DNA from 3 places in the Klebsiella grimontii genome. Region 1 is predicted to be linked to each of the others. Evidence: predicted binding sites of a transcription regulator. Region 1 holds the regulator's gene; each other region holds the start of a gene.
The links. The regulator PurR, encoded in region 1, represses purine synthesis genes. The targets are predictions, from matches to a motif close to CANGCAAACGTTTGCNTG.

Region 1 (2,264 bases):
CGGTAGGGGGACGCTACGCCTTCCGCGATATGGGGATGCTGAGCTGGGACTGCGTCGTTGCGAGCCACCATCCGCTGGCAAAAATGGCGGGGCCTTTGAGCGATGACGTGTTGCGCAACTGGCCGTCGCTGGTCAGAGAGGATACGTCACGCTCGCTGCCGAAGCGGACCACGTGGCTGCTCGATAACCAGAAGAGGGTAGTCGTGCCGGACTGGGATGCTTCTGAAACCTGCCTCTCCGCCGGACTGTGCGTCGGTATGGTGCCCGGGCATTTAGCGCGTCCGTGGCTGGATAGCGGCGAATGGACGGCGCTGGAGCTGGAGAACCCCTTCCCGGATGCCGCATGCTGCCTGACGTGGCAGCAAAGCGACGCTTCGCCGGCGCTGCTCTGGTTACTGGATTATCTTGGCGATAGCGAAACGCTAAACCGGGAGTGGCTGCGGGCGCCGGAATAACCGACGCCGCAAGCAGGGCTAACGGCGATAATCGACAAACGGACCATCGGCCACGGAACGGCGCTCGACCAGGCGCGGATGGACTTCAATCGACTGCGAGACTTCACGCTTATTGACGATACGGTCCAGCAGCATATTAAAGGCCGCTTCGCCAAGAGAGTCCTTAGGCTGATGAATGGTGGTCAGTGCCGGGCTAAAGTAGCGGGCGTTGCGCACGTTATCATAACCGATCAGCGAAATATCCTGCGGCACGCGCAGGCCCATTTCATCCGCGGCGCAGATGGCGCCCATCGCCATAATATCCCCGCCGCAGAAGATGGCCGTTGGGCGAGGGTGCTGGGCGAGAATTTGCTGCATGGCGCGGTAGCCGGATTCCGGCTCGAAATCACCCTGTACAATCCAGTTTTCCGGGACGTTAATCTGCGCCTCTTCCATCGCTTTCATAAAACCCGCCAGCCGGCCTGCGCCGGTGTTACGCTCCAGCGGGCCGGGGATCACGCCGATGTCGCGATGGCCGCGTTCAACCAGGTAGCGTCCGGCGATATAGCCGCCCTCGAAGGCGTTATCGACGACCGAATCGGTAAAGTCGGCTTTTGCCTCGCCCCAGTCCATCACCACCATCGGGATATGGCGATACTCTTCCAGCATGCTTAACACCGATTCCGGATACTCGGAACACATCACCAGCAGGCCGTCGACGCGTTTCTGCGCCATCATTGACAAATAGGCGCGCTGTTTCTCCGGGTCGTTCCACGCGTTGCCGAGGATCAGGGTGTAGCCCTTCTGGAAACAGCTTTTCTCAACGGCTTCGATAATCTCAGCGAAATAGGCCGCTTCGCTGCTGGTCGCCAGCAGACCAATCGACTTGGTGTGATTGACCTTCAGGCTGCGGGCAACGGCGCTGGGGGAGTAATGCAGCTCTTTTATTGCCGCCCATACCGCATTGCGCGTCTCTTCCGCAACAAAACGGGTTTTGTTAATCACATGTGACACTGTTGTAGTGGAAACGTTTGCGCGCTTCGCTACATCTTTAATAGTTGCCATTACTTCTCACTCCAGACCTTGACCTGATCGTCTGTTTATCGGTACGTAAACGTTTGCCTGTACACACCCTGACGCCAAAATTGAGCATGGCATCACGTCGGGAAAACGACACAGAACGACAGGAAGGGGTCAATGGCCGATACGCTTTCAAATTAGCGTGGGATTTTGTCCGATCTTGGGGCAAAGGGGAAGAGTAAAAATGTGCATCACTCTAAATCTCGGAAGATTTTTACGCTATTCTGTGTAAAAATGAGCAAGCTCACTTTTCATGTGGGGATAATCAGGGGGAAAAATTGATGGATACAAATTTAAAGTTTTCGCTGACAACAACGATTATTGTTTTGGGTTTGATTGTTGCCGCAGGTTTGACCGCAGTACTGCACTAGTTCTGCGATAAGGGAGGGGCCGCTCTCCCTTTTACTCCACCTATTATTATCATTTTCGCAAAAATCTTTTGCCATTTCGTTCACTTTTGTTTTTCTGTGATTGATGTCATGCTTTTGACTTCTGATGAGATGCCGTCGCGGAAGGCGGCCTGATGGAGTCCCTGCATGAAAATCAACTTTCCCCTGCTCGCGCTGGCGATCGGTGCCTTTGGCATCGGCACGACCGAGTTCTCCCCGATGGGGCTATTACCGGTTATCGCTAAAGGCGTTGACGTTTCGATTCCGGCGGCGGGAATGCTGATTAGCACCTATGCCATCGGCGTAATGGTTGGCGCGCCGCTGATGACGCTGCTGCTCTCCCACCGCGCGCGCAGAAACG
Region 2 (2,264 bases), 2.1 Mb from region 1:
CGCGATACGCTGCGCGACGATGCCCGCCAGGCGGTGGATGAACTCCATCAGTTAGGCGTTCAGGGAGTGATACTAACCGGCGACAATCCGCGCGCGGCGGCGGCCATCGCCAGCGAGCTGGGGCTGGCGTTCCGCGCCGGGCTGCTGCCCGCGGATAAAGTGCAGGCGGTGATGGCGCTCAACGCCGAGTCGCCGCTGGCGATGGTCGGCGACGGAATCAACGACGCGCCGGCGATGAAAGCGGCGACGATTGGCATCGCCATGGGCAGCGGCACCGACGTCGCTCTGGAGACCGCCGATGCGGCATTGACCCATAACCGTCTGACCGGGCTGGCGCAGATGATTTCGCTGGCGCGCGCCACCCACGCCAATATCCGGCAGAACATCGCCATCGCGCTGGGTCTGAAGGGCATTTTTCTGGTCACCACCCTGCTTGGCCTGACCGGCCTGTGGCTGGCGGTGCTGGCGGATACCGGGGCGACGGTGCTGGTCACCGCTAACGCGCTGCGGCTGTTGCGTAAGAAATAGTATCTACCCGGGCTACAGGTTCGTGCCGTCTGGTTTTTTGTCGCCCGGATAAGGCATCAGCCGCAATCCGGGATATCTCTGGCGGCGAGCGCTGCATTCTTTCCCCGGGGGCGGCGCTTGACGCGCCTTGCCCGGGCTACAGGTTCGTGCGGTCTGGTTTTTGTAGCCCGGACAGGTGCGCAGCACCGCCTCCGGGAAGACGTACCCAGACTCAGTGGCTTTTACGGATCAGGTAGCGGTACGGCAGCGCCTCGGTTTGCTGCGCCAGCAGCTCATGCTCCATAAAGCGGCAGAAACCGGGAATATCGCGGGTCGTCGCCGGATCGTCGGCCACGATTAGCAGCGTCTCGCCCACCGGCATCGTACGCACGGTCTTGCGCACCATCATCACCGGTTCCGGGCAACGAAGCCCCTGCGCATCAAGCGTATGGTCAGGGCTGGAGAAAAGTTCGCTCATTTTCATCTCACATTAACAAAACGGCCCTAGTTTACCCCCAGTTCGCCAGTACGCAAGCCAGGTTAACGTTTGCGCGAAAAACAAGCATTGCAATACGCTCGCAACGCAGTATCATGCAGCCGTTTTTATTGGGTTCCCTCACCCCAACCACTAAAAAGGTCACAATATGAGTCCGTTTACTACCGTACAGCGTAAAAAAGCGCTGATCTGGCTATCGCTATTCCATCTGCTGGTCATCACTTCCAGTAACTACCTGGTACAGTTGCCGATCTCCATCTTTGGTTTTCATACCACCTGGGGCGCGTTCAGCTTTCCGTTTATTTTCCTCGCCACCGATCTGACGGTGCGGATTTTTGGCGCTCCGCTGGCGCGACGCATTATCCTCGCGGTGATGATCCCGGCGCTGCTCATCTCCTACGGGGTTTCCGCGCTGTTTTATATGGGCGAGTGGCAGGGCTTTGCCGCATTAACCAGCTTTAATCTGTTTGTCGCCCGTATCGCCGCCGCCAGCTTTATGGCCTACGCGCTGGGGCAGATCCTCGACGTCCACGTCTTCAACCGCCTGCGTCAGAACCGCCGCTGGTGGCTGGCGCCCACGGCATCCACCCTTTTCGGTAACGTCAGCGATACGCTGGCCTTCTTCTTTATCGCCTTCTGGCGCAGCCCGGATCCGTTTATGGCGGCGCACTGGGGTGAAATCGCCATCGTCGACTACTGCTTCAAGGTGCTGATTAGCATCGTATTCTTCCTGCCGATGTACGGCATGTTGTTGAATATGCTGCTGAAAAAGCTGGCAGATAAATCTGATTTATCCGCATTGCAGCCAGGTTAAGAGTACTCACGAAACGATGTGATAAGATAAGCGAATGAGCCGTTAATGGCCGTTTATCGAAAGGAAGATGTCAATGCGCAATTTGGTTAAATATGTCGGTATTGGCCTGCTGGTTGTGGGTCTTGCGGCCTGTGATAACAGCGATACAAAAACGCCGACTGCCGGGGCGGCTGCGGAAAGCAACGCCAGCGGGCAACCTATTAGTCTGCTGGATGGCAAACTGAGCTTCTCCCTGCCTGCCGGTATGACCGACCAGAGCGGCAAGCTGGGCACCCAGGCCAACAATATGCACGTCTATTCTGACGCCACCGGCCAGAAAGCGGTGATCGTGATTGTTGGCGACAGCACCAATGAAGATCTGGCCGTCATGAGCCAGCGTCTGGAAGAGCAGCAGCGCAGCCGCGACCCGCAGCTGCAGGTCGTGAGCAATAAATCCATTGAGATCAA
Region 3 (2,264 bases), 880 kb from region 1:
GGCGTCTCAGAACCTTATCGAAAACGGGGCGCGTGCTGGCGGTTATTGGTATGCTGCATGACAAGGATATCGCAGGTACGCTGGCAAATCTGCAGACGGAAGTTGACGACTGGTACTGCGCGCCGCTGGAAGGGCCGCGTGGAGCCACGGCGGAGCAGCTGCTGGAACATTTGCGCACAGGCAAAGTCTATATTAGCGTCGCGCAGGCGTGGCATGCCGCGATGGCGGACGCCAGACCTGAAGATACGGTGCTGGTATGTGGTTCATTCCACACGGTGGCGCATGTAATGGAAGAAATAGACGCGGGGAGAATCGGTGGCGAGTAAGTTTCAGAACCGTTTAGTCGGGACGATTGTGCTGGTGGCGCTGGGGGTGATTATCCTGCCAGGGCTGCTGGATGGTCAGAAAAAACATTATCAGGATGAGTTTGCCGCGATCCCGCTGGTGCCAAAGCCGGGGGATCGCGATGAGCCGGATATGTTACCTGCAGCGACTCAGGCGCTGCCTTCGCAGCCTCCGGAAGGGGCGGCGGAAGAGGTGCGAGCAGGCGATGCCGCTGCGCCATCGCTGGATCCGTCGCGAATACCGGTGAACAACAACAGTTTTGATGTGGTCCAGGAGCCGGTTGTGACGCCGAAGCCGCAGCCGAAACCTCAGCCGAAGCCTCAGCCTAAGCCGGTAGAGAAACCGCAGACGCAGCAGGTTACGGCGCAGACGCCGCCGCCTAAACCGCAGCAGCAGGCTGAAATTCCGGCACCGACCGGCAAAGCTTATGTTGTGCAGCTGGGCGCGCTGAAGAACGCCGATAAGGTCAACGAAATTGTTGGTAAGCTGCGCGCTTCCGGCTTTAAAGTTTACACGTCGCCTTCGACGCCGGTGCAGGGTAAAATCACCCGTATCCTCGTGGGGCCGGATACTTCGAAGGATAAGCTGAAAGGCCAGCTTGGCGAGCTGAAGCAGATTTCAGGACTTAGCGGCGTGGTCATGGGCTACAGCCCGAACTAACTCTCTCTTTTTTAAAGGAGTAGAGGGCCGGAACCCCTGTCTGACGCGCCCTGAAGAGGCGAAAGGCAGTATGGCGTTGAATGTTTTTTCAGCGCCATTTTTATTTCTGTAGGGCATGGAAATCCCTACGCAAACGTTTTCTTTTTCTGTTAGAATGCGCCCCGAACCGGACGACAGGGCATAAAATCGTGGGACGTATATGGTCTGGATTGATTACGCCATAATTGCGGTGATTGGTTTTTCCTCACTGGTTAGCCTGATCCGCGGCTTTGTTCGTGAAGCTTTATCGCTGGTAACCTGGGGATGCGCTTTCTTTGTTGCCAGTCATTACTACACTTACCTGGCTGTCTGGTTCACGGGCTTTGAAGACGAACTGGTCCGAAATGGGATTGCTATCGCGATACTGTTTATCGCAACGCTTATCGTCGGCGCTATCGTTAACTTTGTGATAGGTCAGCTGGTGGAAAAAACCGGCCTGTCGGGAACCGACAGGGTGTTAGGGATCTGCTTTGGCGCCCTGCGCGGGGTGTTAATCGTCTCAGCGATTCTGTTCTTTCTCGATAGCTTTACCGGTATGGCGAAAAGCGAAGACTGGCAAAAGTCTGAGCTTATCCCGCAGTTCAGTTTCGTTATCAGATGGTTTTTTGACTATCTGCAGAGCTCGTCAAGTTTCTTGCCCAAAGCATAAGCGTTGGGATGTAGCTTAACGAGGAAAAGACGTATGTGCGGTATTGTCGGTATCGCCGGTGTTATGCCGGTAAACCAGTCGATTTATGACGCGTTAACGGTGCTTCAGCATCGTGGCCAGGATGCCGCAGGCATCATCACTATTGATGCGAACAACTGTTTCCGTTTGCGTAAGGCGAACGGACTGGTGAGCGACGTTTTTGAAGCTCGCCATATGCAGCGTATGCAGGGCAATATGGGTATTGGTCACGTTCGTTACCCGACGGCGGGCAGCTCCAGCGCCTCCGAGGCACAGCCTTTTTACGTCAACTCGCCGTATGGCATCACGTTAGCGCACAACGGTAACCTGACTAACGCTCACGAGCTGCGTAAAAAGCTGTTTGAAGAAAAACGCCGCCATATCAACACCACCTCCGATTCTGAAATCCTGCTGAATATCTTCGCCAGCGAGCTGGACAACTTCCGCCACTATCCGCTGGAAGCAGACAACATTTTTGCGGCGATCGCTGCCACCAACCGCCAGATTCGAGGCGCTTACGCCTGCGTGGCGATGATTATCGGCCACGGCATGG

Region 2: a site for PurR is predicted at 1,044-1,061, ahead of tusA (sulfurtransferase TusA). Genes of this name have one in related genera too.
Region 3: a site for PurR is predicted at 1,132-1,149, ahead of cvpA (colicin V production protein). Genes of this name have one in related genera too.

Annotation. Positions count from the first base shown of each region.
Region 1 is NZ_CP169721.1:2,430,392-2,432,655, forward strand. Features, by position in the region: gene punR (DNA-binding transcriptional activator PunR) at 1-455, shown strand, start outside; gene purR (HTH-type transcriptional repressor PurR) at 474-1,499, opposite strand; gene ACE3MN_RS11535 (YnhF family membrane protein) at 1,796-1,885, shown strand; gene ACE3MN_RS11540 (MFS transporter) at 2,051-2,264, shown strand, end outside.
Region 2 is NZ_CP169721.1:333,820-336,083, reverse strand. Features, by position in the region: gene zntA (Zn(II)/Cd(II)/Pb(II) translocating P-type ATPase ZntA) at 1-528, shown strand, start outside; gene tusA (sulfurtransferase TusA) at 740-985, opposite strand; gene ACE3MN_RS01520 (7-cyano-7-deazaguanine/7-aminomethyl-7-deazaguanine transporter) at 1,152-1,817, shown strand; gene ACE3MN_RS01515 (DcrB family lipoprotein) at 1,891-2,264, shown strand, end outside.
Region 3 is NZ_CP169721.1:1,549,679-1,551,942, forward strand. Features, by position in the region: gene folC (bifunctional tetrahydrofolate synthase/dihydrofolate synthase) at 1-326, shown strand, start outside; gene dedD (cell division protein DedD) at 316-1,005, shown strand; gene cvpA (colicin V production protein) at 1,205-1,693, shown strand; gene purF (amidophosphoribosyltransferase) at 1,727-2,264, shown strand, end outside.